Regions from separate parts of the Pseudarthrobacter sp. W1I19 genome, predicted to be linked through region 1. Evidence: riboswitches for the same ligand, from Rfam matches in the RefSeq annotation. Region 1 holds a riboswitch; each other region holds the start of a gene.
The links. Region 1 has a riboswitch for S-adenosylmethionine ahead of QF038_RS13730 (homoserine O-acetyltransferase). Riboswitches for the same ligand answer to the same signal wherever they lie in the genome.

Region 2: linked by a shared signal. The riboswitch ahead of QF038_RS06900 (aminotransferase class V-fold PLP-dependent enzyme) and the one ahead of QF038_RS13730 (homoserine O-acetyltransferase) in region 1 are both predicted to bind S-adenosylmethionine.
Region 3: linked by a shared signal. The riboswitch ahead of QF038_RS00580 (DUF1737 domain-containing protein) and the one ahead of QF038_RS13730 (homoserine O-acetyltransferase) in region 1 are both predicted to bind S-adenosylmethionine.

Annotation. Positions count from the first base shown of each region.
Region 1 covers NZ_JAUSZR010000001.1:2,916,116-2,921,557, forward strand. Annotated here, with positions in the region: gene QF038_RS13715 (LysR family transcriptional regulator) at 1-41, shown strand, start outside; gene QF038_RS13720 (alcohol dehydrogenase catalytic domain-containing protein) at 64-1,182, opposite strand; gene QF038_RS13725 (MFS transporter) at 1,280-2,662, opposite strand; gene QF038_RS13730 (homoserine O-acetyltransferase) at 2,840-3,955, opposite strand; SAM riboswitch class IV at 3,968-4,083, opposite strand; gene QF038_RS13735 (bifunctional o-acetylhomoserine/o-acetylserine sulfhydrylase) at 4,191-5,442, opposite strand, start outside.
Region 2 covers NZ_JAUSZR010000001.1:1,475,509-1,480,950, forward strand. Annotated here, with positions in the region: gene QF038_RS06890 (metal-dependent transcriptional regulator) at 1-465, opposite strand, end outside; gene QF038_RS06895 (class I SAM-dependent methyltransferase) at 497-1,255, opposite strand; gene QF038_RS06900 (aminotransferase class V-fold PLP-dependent enzyme) at 1,313-2,755, opposite strand; SAM riboswitch class IV at 2,792-2,905, opposite strand; gene hisN (histidinol-phosphatase) at 3,064-3,876, opposite strand; gene QF038_RS06910 (ribosome small subunit-dependent GTPase A) at 3,925-5,040, opposite strand; gene aroA (3-phosphoshikimate 1-carboxyvinyltransferase) at 5,024-5,442, opposite strand, start outside.
Region 3 covers NZ_JAUSZR010000001.1:126,967-132,408, forward strand. Annotated here, with positions in the region: gene QF038_RS00560 (HNH endonuclease signature motif containing protein) at 1-1,316, opposite strand, end outside; gene QF038_RS00565 (DUF1905 domain-containing protein) at 1,452-1,754, shown strand; gene QF038_RS00570 (O-succinylhomoserine sulfhydrylase) at 1,872-3,080, opposite strand; gene QF038_RS00575 (rhodanese-like domain-containing protein) at 3,081-3,491, opposite strand; gene QF038_RS00580 (DUF1737 domain-containing protein) at 3,488-3,766, opposite strand; SAM riboswitch class IV at 3,780-3,894, opposite strand; gene opgC (OpgC domain-containing protein) at 4,251-5,442, shown strand, end outside.

The sequences.
Region 1 (5,442 bases):
AGGAAGAAGTGGCGGAGCGCCAGGATCTACTGGCAGCCTAGGTCCTGGCACCCACAGCAATTGTCAGGCCTGGAAAAGGCGCCTCACCACCCGCCCTGCGGCGAGTGCGTCGAGGCCTTCGTTGATCTCGGCAAGGGGCCTGGTGTCGGTGTGCAGCAGCTCAACGGGCAGCCGGCCTTCGCGCCAGTACCCCAGGTAGAGGGGGATGTCCCGGTTCGGTACGGCGTCACCCATGTACGAACCAAGCAGCCGCTTGCCCGCTCCGGCAAACTGGAGGGCGGGCACCGTCAATTCCGCCGTGGGATGCGGCAGCCCTACCGAGACCACGGCGCCGCCACGCGTCACGTGCTCGAGGCATGAAGCAATGACCCGGGCTGAGCCCACAGCCTCTACGGCCGTATCCACACCATCACCTGCAGCCTCCGCGATCAGCCGGGCCGCGTCGTCGGGAGTCCCCACGGCCGTTGCCCCGCACTTCATGGCGAGCCCATGCTTGCTGGTGTTGGGGTCAATGGCGATCACCGCTGAGGCGCCGGCGAGCGCCGCCGCCATCACTGCCGAAAGCCCCACGGCCCCGAGGCCGAAAACGGCTACGGACTGGCCTGGTTGAACCGCCGCGGTGTTGAGCACGGCTCCCATCCCGGTGAGCACGGCGCAACCAAACATCGCCGCGATGGTGTCGGGGACGTCGTCGTCGATCACCACTACCGATTCACGGGCCACCACCGCATAATCCGCGAACGCCGAAACCCCCAGATGGTGGTTGATCCGCTGCCCCTCGGGTGTGCGCAGCAGGGCCTCGCCATGCAAAAGGTCGCCGGAGCCGTTGACCTCGGCGGCCCGGTGGCACAGGGCGGGCCGCCCCGCAAGGCACGCACGGCAGGAACCGCAACTGGGGACGAAAACGAGGACCACGTGGTCCCCCACGGACACGTCCGTGACACCTTCGCCTACCGAGGCAACCCGTCCTACGGCCTCGTGCCCCAGCGCCATGGGAAGCGGCCTGACGCGGGAACCGTCCACCACCGACAGGTCTGAGTGGCACAGGCTGGAGTAGGCGACGGTGACGCCCAGCTCGCCGGCCCGGGGTTCGGGACGGCTGAGCTCCTGAACCACCAGCGGCTGCGCTTGGCCATAGCTGGTGCCGGCGGGAACGGTGGAATAGAGGACGGCTGCTCGCATGATGTTCCTAACCTTGAAATGGGGACAGGCAGCTGCCCGGACCGGCGGTACGTGCGGTCCGGGCAGCTGCCATTTCCGTCTTGCCGTTCTGGGAAGACTACTTCTTGGTGGCTGCCAGAAGGTCAGCCGTGCCCTGGGCGTCCGCGGCATCGACGTCCCGCAGCGAAATTCCGCGGGTTTCCCTCAGGAAGAGGACAGAGACCGCTGTGACGATGCAGGCACCCAGCAGGTACAGGGCCACCGGAGTGGAGGACTTGAAACTGCCCAGCAGCGAGCTGGCGATGATCGGTGCCAGCGAACCGGCCACGATCGAGGTCACCTGATAGCCCAGCGAAACGCCCGAATACCGCATCCTGGTGGGGAACATTTCAGCCATGATGGACGGCTGCCCGGCGTACATGAGTGCGTGGAACAGCAGGCCGATGGTGATGGCGGCCAGGATGACGAGGTCGTTGGCGGTGTCCATCATGGGGAACGCGAAGAAGCCCCACGTTCCGCCCAGGACGGCACCTGCCATGTAGACCGGGCGGCGGCCGAAGGCGTCAGACATTTTGCCAACAAGCGGGACAGCGCAGAAGTGAATGAAGTGGGCCACGAGCAGCAGCAGCAGGATGCGGGACGTGTCGGTCTGGACAACGACCTTCAGGTAGGTGATAGAGAAAGTCACCACGAGGTAATAGAGGATGTTCTCGGCAAAACGCAGGCCCATGGCGGTGAAGACACCCCTTGGGTAACGGCGGAAAACCTCGGCCACGCCGTAACCCTTTTTCTCTTCCGTGACCTCCCTCCGGGCCTCCAGGAAGATGGGGGCATCCTGAACCTTGGTGCGGATGTAATAGCCGATGACGACGATCACTGCCGAGAGCCAGAAGGCCACGCGCCAGCCCCAGCCGAGGAACGCCTCCTGCGAAAGGGTGGAGGACAGGATGAACAGCACGCCGGTGGCGAGCAGGTTGCCCATGGGGACGGCGGATTGCGGCCAGCTGGACCAGAAGCCACGCGACTTGTTGGGGCTGTGCTCGGCAACTAGCAGCACTGCGCCGCCCCATTCGCCACCCACGGCGAAGCCCTGGACGAAGCGAAGGAACACCAGCGCCGCCGGAGCCCAGTAACCGATCTGGGCAAAGCCTGGCAGGCAGCCCATCAGGAAGGTGGCCACTCCTACCAGGATGATGCTCAGCTGCAGGAGCTGCTTCCGGCCGAACTTGTCCCCGAAGTGGCCGAAGACAATGCCGCCTACAGGCCGGGCAACGAAGCCCACGGCGTAAGTGACGAATGCGGCAATGATGCCGTCCAGCTCGGTTCCGGAGTTGGGGAAGAACATCTTCCCGAACACCAAAGTGGCTGCTGAGGCGTACAGGAAGAACTCATACCACTCCACGACGGTGCCGGCCATGGAGGCTGCAACAACTTTTCGCAGGCCTGACGCCTTGACATCGGTTTCCCCGGACCGTTGTGCGGCGGACTTTTCCGTACTCATTGATGAACTCCTTCGGCGTCTTCTTCGACACCACTGGACAGGCTAAGGCGGGTACGTGTGATTTTGGCCACGCGCCGCCGGGTCCAAATGAGTATCGTCTGCCATTCCGTCGAGCTCAACGACGAATCCTGCAGAGGCTATCTGCATTTATGCACAATCCCGCCGGTGGCGGTCCGGCTATGCCGCCAAGTGCACCCGGAGCTGGTTGCCCAGCTGGCCGATTTCGGTGAGGAAACCGTCGTGTCCGATGGGCGCCTCGATGAAGTGGACGTCCACGTCCCCCGGGAGTGCGCGGGCCAGTTCCAGGGACTGGGACGGGAAGTAGAGCCGGTCCGAATCCACGGCGGCCACGAAGAAGCGTGCACCGGCACGGGACAACGTTTGTTCGAGTGGCCCGCGGCCGCGGCAGACGTCGTGGCTCATCAGCGCCTCGGTAATGGCGATATAGCTGTTGGCATCAAACCGCTGGACCAGCTTGGTGCCCTGATGGTCCAGGTAGCTCTCCACCTGGTAGCGTCCGCGCGCCGCGAGCTGCTCGCCCTGGAGCGGCGATTCCGGGGCCTGGGGTGTCCGGCCGAAGCGGCCGTCCAGCTCCCCGGGTGAACGGTATGTGATGTGGGCTATGCGCCGGGCCAGGGCCAGGCCCTCTTCCGGCGACGGCCCGCCGTAGTAGTCGCCGCCGTTGAAGTTGGCATCCTGGCGGATGGCGAGCGTCTGTGCCTGGGCAAAGGCGATCTGTTCGGCGGTGCTCGCGGCCCCCACGGAAATCACGGCGCAGCGCTGCACGCGTTCCGGATACGTCACGGCCCATTCCAGGGCCCGCGCGCCGCCCATGGACCCGCCCAGCACTGCGAACCAGCTGCTGATGCCCAGCTGGTCCGCCAGCCGGGCCTCCGCCGCGGTGCTGTCCCGGAGGGTCACCAGCGGGAACCGGGAGCCCCACGGCGTGCCGTCGGGTGCGGGCGAGGACGGGCCGGTGGACCCGTAACAGCCGCCCACAATGTTGATTGAGACGACGAAAAACCGGTCGGTGTCCACCGGAGCGCCGGGGCCTGCAAGCTGCTCCCACCAGCCTTCTTCGTTGGTGTCGCCGCGGGTCACGTGCGTGCTGCCGGTGAGCGCGTGCTCGATCAGGACAGCGTTGCTGCCGTCCGCGTTGAGCGTGCCCCAGGTTTCGTAGGCCAAGGTGACATCCGGCAGGTAGCCGCCGGCTTCCAGCTTTAGATCGCCAATGGAGGCATAGCGGACAATCCCGTGTTCGGGAACGGTGGTACGGGTGACGGTAACCGTCATGGCAAGACCTCTTCTACGCGCTTGCCTGCCGTCGTCTGACCGGCAGGCCAGGTCTTCACCCGGGGCACCCCACCGCGGAAGGAGGGTTGCCGGCCAGCAAGCCGGGGCTGTCACTGGCACTCATGACCTGCATTGAGTGTACGAAACAGCCCCCGCCTGCCGCCAAGAGTGTGACTGGTTGTGACTTCCCGGCTTGCCGCTGGTGCCCCTCATCAGGCGACGCTGGTGCCCGTGGTCAGGCGCCGCTGGCCTCCTTGGCGGCACGGAAGCCGGCTTCGAGGTCAGCGAGGATGTCATCGATATGCTCGATTCCCACGGAAAGCCGAACCAGGCCGGGGGTGACGCCGGCTACTTCCTGCTGTTCCGGCGAGAGCTGGCTGTGGGTGGTCGACGCCGGATGGATCACCAGGGAGCGGACGTCGCCGATGTTGGCAACATGGGAGTGCAGTTCCAGGGCGTCCACGAAGCGCTTGCCCGCCTCGGCCCCGCCGGCCAGATTGAACGAGACGATGGCCCCGGTCCCCTTGGGTCCGTACTTGCGGCCCCGCTCGTACCAGGGGCTGGAGGGCAGGCCCGCGTAGGCGACGGATTTGACGTCGTCCCTTCCTTCCAGCCAGCGCGCCACTTCGGTGGCATTGGCCACGTGCCGTTCCACCCGCAGGCTCAGGGTCTCAAGTCCCTGGGCGATCAGGAACGCGTTGAAGGGCGACACCGCCGAGCCCAGGTCGCGCAGGAGCTGGACCCGGGCCTTGAGGATGTAGGACAGGTTGGCGCCCAGCGCTCCATCGGCGCCGAGGTCGCGGGCGTAGACCAGCCCGTTGTAGGTGGGGTCCGGGGTGTTGAAACCAGGGAACTTCTCCGGGTCATTACCAAAATCGAACTTCCCCGAGTCCACAATCACTCCGGCAATGGCGGACCCATGGCCGCCCAGGTACTTGGTGGCCGAGTGCACCACGATGTCCGCGCCCCATTCGAGCGGGCGGATCAGGTACGGGGTGGACAAGGTGTTGTCCACGATGAGGGGCACGCCGGCCTCGTGTGCAACCTGGGACACGCCTTCAATGTCCAGGACGTCCTGCCGCGGGTTGGAAACCACCTCACCGAAGAAGAGTTTGGTGTTGGGCTGCACCGCGTCGCGCCACTGGTCCAGGTTGTCCGGGTCCGCCACAAAGGTGACCGAGATGCCGAACTTCTTCAGCGTATGCGCGAAGAGGTTGTAGGTGCCGCCGTAGAGGCTGGGGCTGGCCACGATGTGGTCTCCGGCTTCGGCGATGTTCAGGATGGCGAATGTTTCTGCGGCCTGCCCGGAGCTGAGCAGCAGGGCTCCCAGGCCGCCCTCAAGGCTGGCGATCCGCTGTTCCACGGCCTCCTGTGTGGGATTGCCGATCCTGGTGTAGATGGGAGCCAGTTCGGCCAGGGCGAAGCGGTTGGCCGCACTTTCCGCGCTCGGGAACACAAAGGACGTGGTCTGGTAGATGGGGAGGGCG
Region 2 (5,442 bases), 1.4 Mb from region 1:
CTGGTCCAGCTCACCCAGCAGGTGTGCGCGGGGCATCCGGACTGTGCCTTCGGCGGTGGGGATCGGGTCCCCATGGGGATCGCGCTGCGGGTCACCGAGTATGGCTGCCACACGCTCAATGAAGGTGTCAGAGACGGCGTGCTCCAGCAGTTCGGCTTCGTCGTGGACCTCGTCCCACTTGTAGCCCAGCTGCTGGACCAGGTAGGTCTCGATCAGGCGGTGGCGGCGCACCATGGCAAGCGCCAGCCGGACACCCTGGTCCGTGAGGGTGATGGCGCTGTAGGGTTTGTGGTCCACCAGCCCCTGGTCCTTCAGCTTGCGCACCATTTCGGATACCGAAGAGTTGGCCACCCCGAGGCGCTGGGCCAGCTGGGAGGACGTGATGGGCTTGTCCTGCCATTCGGTGAACGAGTAGATGACCTTGACGTAATCCTCGATGGAGGAGGAGGGCGCGCTGGTCTTCACAGCACCAAGCCTACCCGTTCACCGCCGGCGGTTATGCTTTGCTGGCCCGCCAGGTGAGCGTGAGATAGGGCAGTTCGAGCTCTTCATCCAGGCTGTGGCCCAAGTGCTGGTGCAGATACCAGTCGAGGTTGGCCAGCACTTTTGCGCGGGTGGTCTCACCGGCCCGCAGGTAATAGCTCCGCGACTTCGTCAGCTCCACGAGGTCGATAGTGGTGACACTGTCCTGCCAATGCGTTACGTGGCCCTCAAGACCGCGGAACTCCGGCCCCACCTGCGGCCGGAAATCCGGCTTGTAAACGTCTCCGGCATGCATGATCCGCGAAAGCCGGTGAACCCAGGGAACCGAGGTGTCCAGCTGGTTCCAGATCAGGCCCAGGGTTCCGTGCGGACGCAGGACGCGTGCCAGTTCGGTGCTGGCCGCGAGGGCATCGCACCAGTGCCAGGCCTGGGCAACGCTGACGACGTCGAACGCTGCCGCGGGCAGTCCAGTCGCCTCCGCGGTGGCCCGGACAGCTGTGACGTCAGGATAGTGCGCCCGCAACTGTTCGAGCATGTCCTCGGAAGGGTCCACGGCGGTGACTGACAGGCCCATGCCGAGTAGGAGTTCGGTGAACTTCCCGGTACCGGCCCCGGCGTCAAGGGCATCGCGGGCTCCAGCGGGGACCAGCCATTGTGCGGATTCTTCCGGGTAACCCGGCCGGACCTGCTGGTAGTGCCTGCCGCCGTCCTGGAAGCTCTGGCCGAGCTCCCGCCGCCGTCCGTGGTCAAGTTTGGGGCCACCCCGTACCACCTGTGGCCCTCCTTCGATTGATGCCCTTTGGGTATCCTCCGAATTTACCGCAAGTGCTTAGTCGTCGATGCAGGGAGCGGCACCCGCGGTCCCGGGGGTGTTGGGAGCCCAGTGCGGGTAGGTCCGCGTGTCGTTTGCGGGAACCCAACGTCCGGCGTCCACCACGTAGTCCCAGCCCAGCCCGTCGTTACGCAGCGCCGCGATGCCGGCAAGGAGGCGTTCGGCGTCTTCCAGGCGGGAGCCGACGCCGAAGCTGGCGCGCAGGGAGCCGGAGGGCAAACCCAGGCGCTTCAACAGCGGGTGGGCGCAAAAACGTCCGTCGCGCAGGCCCACGCCGTGTTCGGCGGACAGGTAGGCGGCCACCAGGCCAGCGTCGTAGCCTTCCACCGAGAAGTTGACCACGCCGATGGTGTCCGTATCCGGGTTGGTATCCTTGAAAATCTGGTGGACGGTGACGCCGTCGATCTGCTGCAGGCCTTCCACCAGGAAAGAGCGGATGGCCGCTTCGTGCGCATGCCACTGTTCCTGGTCGAGCCCGGCGATCACCTGGGTTGCGCGCGCCAGCGTGGCGGCGCCCAGGACGTTAGGGGAGCCGCCCTCATGGCGGGCCGGGCCGGTGGCCCAGCTGACGCCGTCGAGCCTTGCTTCCTTGACGGCGCCGCCCCCGGCAAGGTGCGGCGTTCCGGCATCCAGCCAGTCGGTCGGGCCCACCAGCACGCCGGCGCCGAACGGTGCGTACAGCTTGTGGCCGGAAAAGGCGAGGTAGTCGATGCCGTCCGCTGCAATGTCCACGCGGCGGTGCGGTGCCAGCTGGGCGGCGTCCACCACGATCCGTGCGCCGTGGTCATGGGCAAGCGCAGCCAGGGCCCGGACGGGAAGGATCTCGCCGGTGACATTGGACGCGCCGGTGACGGCGAGCAGGCTCACGCCGCCCTGCTCCAGCTCCGCGCGGACGGCGTCGATGGTGCCGGCGATGGTGTCGGCGGCAACGATGCTGCGGTGCGGGACGCCCTGCCACGGCAGCAGGTTGGCGTGGTGCTCGATGTCCAGGTAGAGGACGTCGCCGTCAGGCCGTCCGTCTGTTTCTGGCAGGCAGCCGGCCAGCAGGTTCAGCGAATCCGTGGTGTTCCGCGTGAAGATTACGGAGTCATCCGGGCGGCCGCCCACGAAGTCGCGGACGATGTTTCGCGCGTTTTCGTAGACGGAGGTGCTGATCTGTGATGCATAACCGGCGCCGCGGTGGACGCTGGCATAGAACGGCAGGATCTCGTTGAGGTACGCCGAGACCACGGAGAGGGCCGGAGCCGAGGCCCCATAGTCAAGGTTGGCGTAGCGGATGTGGCCGCCGTGGATCAGCGGCGCCTGGATTTCTGCGCCGGTGACGGCAGCGAGCGGAGGGCCGGCAGCGGCGCGGCGGGCATCAAAGGTGGTTCCGGCCTGTGCTGTTTCAGATCCGGCAGCTTCGAACGTTGCGTTGGGGGAGACGGTGGCAGTTGTCACGAAAGACCTCACTTCAAAAGGACTCCCGCTCCCGGGAATCCGCGCTTGCCGCATCCGCTCCGGACCGGCCTGGTCGTCACCCGGGGCACCCCACCGCGGTTGGAGGGTTGCCGGCCAGCAAACCGGGGTTTCGCGCTGGCACTCGTGACCTGGTTAAGAGCGTAGAACATCGGGTTGGGAGGTTTTAAGTCGGGACGATTGTTAAGCGCTTTGTTACGCGCGGCCGGAAAGAGCTTCTTTTGCCGAAGAAACGACGGCGGGCACCTCCCCAAGGAGGCGCCCGCCGCTGATTCTTCGATGGTCTTCTGTTACAGGAGGTCGTCCAGCTCCGGGTTCAACCTGCGGAGTACCTCCGAGTGCAGGATGGAGTTGGTGGCCAGGGCGTTGCCGCCGAAGGGCCCGTCTTCCCCTTCCAGGGAGGTGAAGCGCCCGCCGGCTTCCACCACGATCGGTACTAGCGCGGCCATGTCATAAAGGTTCAGTTCAGGTTCGCAGGCGATGTCCACAGAGCCCTCGGCCACCATGCAGTAGGACCAGAAGTCGCCGAACGCCCTGGTCCGCCACACATCCTCGGTGAGGCCCAAAAAGTTCTCCAGGTTGCCGCGTTCCTTCCAGCCTCCCAGGCTGGAATAGGAAAGGGAGGCGTCGGAGAGCCTGGAGACGTTCGAGACGCGAAGCCGCGTGGCCGCAGCGAGGGAACGGCCCATGTACGCGCCCATCCCCTTGGCCGCCCACCAGCGTTTGCCCAGGGCCGGTGCGCTGACCACACCTACCACCGGTTCGCCTTCATCCACCAGGGCGATCAGGGTGGCCCAGACCGGGACGCCGCGGACAAAGTTCTTGGTGCCGTCAATGGGATCAATGATCCAGCGGCGTGAGCCGTGCCCTGTGCTGCCGAACTCCTCACCCAGCACGGCGTCGCGCGGGCGGGAACGGGATAACTGGCCGCGGATGGCTTCTTCGGCGGCCTTGTCCGCGTCCGTGACCGGCGTCAGGTCAGGCTTGGTCTCCACCTGGAGGTCCAGGGCCTTGAAGCGGCCCATGGTCTGGTCATCCACGGAGTCGGCCAGCACATGGGCCAGGCGCAGGTCATCGTTGTAGCTTGAAGCGGGTTGGATCATGGTTCCAAACTACCGTCTGCGCGCGGTTCTGCTGGGAGATCGGCCCTGTCAGTTGACGCTGCCAAGCTCCTTGGCCTCCTGGGCCTCCATGCGGGGATCGGTGCCGAGGAGCCTGCGCAGGGAGGCCAGCCGGGCAACACCCGTGGCCCCGGCATGGCCGCCTGCCACCCAGGCATCCAGGCCGCAGTTCACAGCCATGGCAGTGTGCTTGCAGCCCCGCTCGCAGTCCTCAATGCCGGGGTAGAGGTCCGGGAAGGAACGCAGGATCCGGTCCGGGTCCACGTGGGCCAGGCCGAAGGAGCGGATGCCCGGGGTGTCGATGATCCAGCTGCCCGGCGGCGCGTCCGATAACCTCAGCGCCAGGGCTGACGACGACGTGTGGCGGCCGCGGCCCGTCACGGCGTTTACCCCGCCGGTGGCACGCTCGGCCCCGGTCAGTGCGTTCACCATGGTTGATTTGCCCACGCCCGAATGCCCCAGCATGACGGTGACTTTTCCGTCCAGGTAACCGCGCAGCTCTGCCACCGCGTTGATGTCCAGCCGGGCCGACAGCCCGTCATCGGAGCGGGCGTCGATACCGGACGCCGCGGAGTCCGCCGTCCGGCTGATAATGACCGGGAAGTCCAGGTGCGTGTAGTTGGATAACAGCTCCGCCGGATCCTTGACGTCCGCCTTGGTGACCAGCAGGATCGGCTCGATCCCGGCGTCGTACGCAGCCACCAGGGCGCGGTCGATGAAGCCGGTGCGCGGCTCCGGGTTGGCCGCGGCCACCACAATCACCAGCTGGTCCGCATTGGCCACGACGGCCCGTTCCACGGGATCGGTATCATCGGCGCTGCGCCGAAGGAGGGTTTTGCGGTCCTGGATTTTCACCAGCCGGGCCAAGGTGTTGGGGTCGCCGGAAACGTCTCCCACCAGCGACACGAAGTCGCCCGCCACCACCGGGTTGCGGCGCAGCTCGCGTGCCCGGGCGGCGATGACAACACGTTCGTTGCCGGAGTCCTCGCCCACCACTGCCGTGTACCGTCCGCGGTCAACGGTGACGATACGGCCGGTGACGGCGTCGTCATGGCTGGGCCGGTCCTTGGTGCGGGGCCTTGAGCCTTTTTTGCTGGGCCGGATGCGGACATCCGACTCGTCCCAGGAGTCAGTGCTCCGCGCCACCGGCTGAACCTTCCGACACTGCACTGGAAACACCGGTCTGGGCCAGCATGTCCGCCCACAGCCGGGGGAAATCGGGCATCGTCTTGGCGGTGGTGGCGATGTCCTCCACCTGGACGCCCTCCACGGCCAGGCCAAGGATGGCTCCGGCCGTGGCCATGCGGTGGTCCGCGTAACTTTGTACGACGCCGGCATGCAGCTTCGCGGGCCGGATCACCAGGCCGTCGCTGGTCTCCTCGGCGTCGCCGCCCAGGCGGTTGATTTCGGTAACGAGGGCTGCCAGCCGGTCCGTCTCGTGTCCGCGCAGGTGTGCGATGCCGGTGAGCCGGGAGGGGGTGGTGGCCAGTGCGCAGAGCGCGGCGACCGTAGGCGCCAGTTCACTGGTGTCCGCGAAATTGGCACCCT
Region 3 (5,442 bases), 2.8 Mb from region 1:
TGGTGCTTGGGGCAGAGCTGGGCCAGGTTGCTGAGCCCGGTATGTCCGCCGTGTTGCCACGCGGTGAGGTGGTCTGCCTCGTTGTCCAGGGATGGGTTGTTGCAGCCGGGGAAGGTGCATTTTCCGTCCCGGAGCTGCAGGGCCTTTTTCATGGCTTTGGTGAGCCGGTAGCTGGTGCGTCCGATTTCCAGCGGTGCCCCGTCCCGGGGATCCACGAGCACCCGGTAGAAGGAGCTGGCACCGTCGGCGACGAGTTTTCGAGCCATCGAGGCGGGGATTGGACCGTGGCCGTCCAGGTTTGCCGGTTCGTCCGTGATGTCGAATAGGGCGAGTACCGGCACGGTCACCAGGACGTCCACCTTGGGTGCCGGGACGTTGCCCAAGCCGGCACCTGCGTGGGTTTCACGCGGCTTGCCTTGTCCCGCGCCGCTTTGTCCTGTGTTGCTTTCTTGTGTGCTGGTTTCCGGGCCGGGGTGAATTGCGGTTCCTGCGCGGAGGAGCAGGCTGGCGGCGATGTCGGGGCGGAGTTGGGTGATGGTGCGGGGTTCGTCGGGGCCTTGGAGGCCGCGGGCGAGGGCGGTGGTGCGGTTCCAGATGGCTGAGGCCTGGTCCGCCGGGACGTAGAGGGAGAGCCAGGCCATGCCGTCGCGGTCCGGGGTGTATTCCATCCGCCGGTCGGCGGCACTTTTGGTGTGGCGTTTTTCGAGGGATTCGGGGTGGTGGCGTTCGCGCCAGTTACGGACTCTGGTCCGGAAGCGTGAGGGTACGAGTTCGCCGGCGGCGGCTCCCCGGGCCGGGTGAGGGTTCAGGACATGGGCCACGAGGGCGGCCGCTCCCGTGGGGCTGAGGCCTTCGGTTTCGTCGGCGATGATTTTGGCGTGCATCCAGGAGATGGTCCCGGCGGAGAGGGCGTCCATGGCCGGCGGCAGGGCGGTGAGTTGCCGGGATTGGGTGATGAGTGCTCCGGCGGCGGGGGAGCTGACGGTCAGGACCCCGGCGATTTCCTCGACCGCGGACATCTCGGCGTAGGTCCGTTCGTGCACGGGCGCTTCCGGCGGGATCATCGCGTGCTGGATCTCGATGGCCTCGGATGCGTCCCGGGCTTTGACGGCGGCGATCTGGGCTTCCAGCTGCTTCGTTACCGCCATCCGCTCCAGCCGGATCTCATACTGCCGCTGCAACACATCCACAACAGCGCCGCCACCGGCGCCGGCGTCACTTTCCAGCTGGTGATCTTCGAGGAACAGCGCATCGAGCCGGGCAGTGGAGGCCTGAATGCCCTCCATCGCTGCTGCCCTGCTTTCGCCGTTTCCCATGCCAATATCTTCTAACGGGGGTCCGACAATTTGAGGGGCGGTAGGCTGACCGCTGGAAAATCCTGGAAGCTTTTTTCTGAGCGATTAGTTTCTGACCGCATTAAACGCCGGGCCTAAACGTGCCATACTCGGCGCGTGACGCCGTCGTATTCCTTCAAAGCCGAACTCTGGCTGTATCCGGGCGAGGCCGGTTGGCATTTCCTGACCCTTCCTGCAGAGGTGGCGGACGACGTCCGCGTTCTAATGGCAGGGGCCAGCAAGGCGTTCGGCTCCATCAAAGTCACCGCCGAGATCGGCGGACACTCGTGGCAGACTTCCCTTTTCCGGGACAACAAAAGCAGCTCCTACCTGCTGCCCGTCAAAAAGGACATCAGGAACAAAGCCAAGATCGGCGAAGGCGACGAGGTTGCCGTCAACCTTTCTGTAGGGAACTTCTGAAGCCCCTACGCGGCGCAGATTCCCGGCATGGGCGGTTCAACGCAATCCAGCGAGGGGCCCGGAGCGGTGTCCGGACGCGGTGCCCCGTCCCAGTGCCGGAGCGGAGCGCCATCAGCGCTAGATCTGCTTGAGTGCCTGTTCCAAATCACCGATGAGATCGTCCACGTCCTCGAGCCCCACGGAGAGCCGCACAACTCCGTCGCTGAGCCCGATGGCAGCGCGGCCCTCCGGCCCCATGGCGCGGTGCGTGGTGGTGGCCGGATGCGTAATGAGGGACTTGGAATCGCCCAGGTTGTTGGAGATGTCAATGATCCGCAAGGCGTCCAGCAGTGCAAAGGCGGCTTCCTTGCCGGAGCGTCCGCCGGAGGGTGCAAGTTCCAAGGTGAGCACGGTTCCGCCGGCCTTCATCTGCTTGGCGGCGAGTTCGTACTGCGGGTGAGACTTCAGGAGCGGGTACTTCACCCAGCTCACGGCAGGCTGCTGCTCCAGCCACTCGGCGATCCGGAGAGCGGAAGCGGAGGAGTGGTTCACGCGCAGGGCCATGGTCTCGAGGCCTTTGGTGAGGACCCAGGCGTTGAAGGCGGACAGCGACGGGCCGGTATGGCGCATGAGCTGCTTGACCGGACCTTCGATGAATTCCTTGGTGCCCAGGATCGCGCCGCCCAGCACCCGGCCCTGGCCGTCGATGTGCTTGGTACCTGAGTAGACAATGACGTCGGCGCCCAACTGGCCGCAGCGCTGCAGCAGGGGAGTGGCAAAAACGTTGTCGACCACCACGGTGGCGCCCGCCGCATGTGCGAGTTCGCTGACCGTGGCGATGTCCACGATCTCCTGCATGGGGTTGGACGGGGACTCGAAAAACACTGCGGTGGTGGGCTGGGACAGGGCTTCGCGCCACTGGTCGAGATCCGGGCCGTCCACAAAGACAGTCTCCACGCCCCACCGGGGCAGGATCTCGTTGAGGATCACAAAGCAGGAGCCAAAGAGCGAGCGGGCGGCAACCACGCGGTCGCCGGCAGCCAGCAGGGCACCCAAGGCGGTGAAAACGGCGGACATGCCGGACGCCGTCGCAAAGCACGCCTCGGTTCCTTCGAGCAGGCGGAGCCGCTCCTGGAACGTGGCCACGGAGGGGTTGCCGTAGCGGGAGTAGACAAAGCGCTCGTCCTCGCCCGTGAAGGCCCGCTCGGCAGCGGCGGCGGATTCGTAGACGAAGCCGGAGTTCAGGAACACCGCCTCGCTGGTTTCCTGGAAGTTGGTGCGGTCCAGTCCGCCGCGGACGGCCTGGGTGTCAGGGCTCCAGCCGGCGGCGTCTTCGTTGAAGGTCACTTAGTTCTTTCCCAGGTTTGTTGGCAAGCCGCGGTTTTTCCAGCCGTTAACGGTGCGTTCGCCGTAGCGGTCCGGCTCACCTTCGAAGCCCTCCAGGACGTTGTAGGAGGTGAAGCCGGCCTGTGTGGCGGCGATGGCGGCAGCGATGGACCGCTGGCCGGAGCGGCACAGGAACAGCAGCTCGGTGGAAGCATCCTCGGGGGCCTGCAGGCTCAGGTCCTTCAGGAAATCGGGGTTGGGGATGCCGCCCGGGAAGGTCCACTGGATGAACAGCGGATCGTTGTCCGTGGCTTTGGTGTCCGGGATGCCGATGTGGGCCCACTCACCCTCGGTGCGGACGTCCACCAGGATGGCACCCTGCTGCAGTTTGTCCCAGGCTTCCTGGGGGGTGAGGTCCCCTGCGTAGCTCATGCGTGGCCCTCGCCTGCGAACTCGAGGTCTTCGCCGGACAGTTCAAGCTCGTCCACGGCAGTGGCCACCGCGGCATCAGCGGAAGCAATCGCTGCCGGCAGGACGACGGCCTGCGCCACGATGGCGGTGCTGCCGTTGAACGTGACGGCGGGGCTTCCGTGCAGCACATAGCCCTCGGCCAGGGCGGCGGAAATCCGCTCACAGAAGGATCTGTCATCAGGCCCCGTGATAAGGCGGTAGGCCAGTTTTTCTTCGTTGGCAGGTGCGTCTGACATGACGGATCTCCTTCTCTCACGCTTGCAGCTCGAATCGGTCGATATGCCGAGTATTCACCTGAGGCACCCCGCCGCGGAAGGAGGGTTGCCGACCGGCCAGTCAGGGCTTGGCGCCGGTACTCATTACTCCCCAAAAACGTAACACTTGGCACGTGGCCCCGCACCGCCGTCGTCGTCATGTTCCGTAACCGAAGCGCTGCTGGAGCAAGTTGGGTGCGCACTGGCGGGCGGTTCCCGGAACGTACGACGGCGGGAGTCGCCACGGGCGGCTCCGGGCACCTGGCGCCCGTGGCTGCTTTCCAGGCAGATAGGGTTCTTGTGGGGCGCCGCCCCGGCAGTCGGAGCAAAGTTCCTGGGGGTCCTCATCAGCACGCCAACAGCCGCCGCACTGCAACACCTTTTAGGACACGGCCGTCTGCCACATCGTCGCCGGCAACTCACCCGACATTCCCTTCTCCGCGCCGTAACTGCCCTTCTTGCCGCGATGCTGATTGCCGTCCTGGCAGTGATACTGCCCGCAGGGTCCGCCCGTGCTGCAGACACCGTCCCGGACGAGGGTAAGCCGCTTCTGGGCGCGGTCCTCGAATGGGGCGAGGACACGGCGGCGGGCTTTACGGACAGGCTGGGTGCATCCCCGGCGCTTTTCGGGCACGACATCGCCCTGCCCTTCCGCGCATCGGAAGGAGAAAACATCAGGGGCTTCCTGGAGCAATCGGGGATGCAGGGCGCCCACGCCATGCTTACGGTGAAGCCCAGCATTGCCCTGGAGCGGGTCAATGCTGAGGCCGCCGCATCGTTTGCTGCTGAGGTACGGAAGCTGACTGCGAACTTCAAAGGCCAGGTGATGATCCGCTTTGCCCCCGATATGAATGCCAGCTGGGTGGAGTGGGGCCAGCAGCCTGCCGCATACCGGTCCGCCTTCCGGGCCGTCGCGGAGGCCTTCGAGGATCCTGGCGGTACGTCGATGGTGTGGGAGCCGTACCTGGGCAAGGACTACCCCTATGACCGGAACCGGAACGCCCCTGCGCCGGGCAGCGAGGGTTTCGCCCTCCTCGATACCAACCGCGACGGTGTGTGGAACGGTTCGGATGCGGCGTATGCCCCTTATTACCCCGGGGACGATGCCGTGGACTGGGTGGGCCTGACCGCGTTCCACGATGACACTGCCGGCGGGGCGTCCGTCAACACGGTGCCGCAGCCGAACGAACTCCAGGGAATGCTGACAACCTCCGGCGGGGAAAACTTCTACGGCACATATGCGGCAGGAAAGGACAAGCCGTTCGTCCTGCAGACCGCTGCGTTTTACAGCCCGGCCTCCGGCGGCGCCTCGGATGTGGACATCAAAGTGGCCTGGTGGGACCAGGTCCTGGGTGCGGCCACCTCCACGGACTTCGCCAAAACGGCGGCCGTGGTCTGGGACGAGCGGACAAGCACCAGGGACACCGGTGTGGCAAGCATTGACTGGCTGCTCACCGGAAACCCCGCCGTTGCGGCCGCCGCCCGGGACCGGCTCGAGGCTTCCCCCATGGTTACCGGCCCCGTCACCCAGGTCGCCGCCGGCAGCGGATACGTCCGCGCCAACACCCTCACGGGCGCCGGCGCCTGGACTGTGGCTGCGGCACTGATCATCCTCCTGGTGGCGTTGTGGCAGGTCCCCCGCAGGGTGAACACGGCGA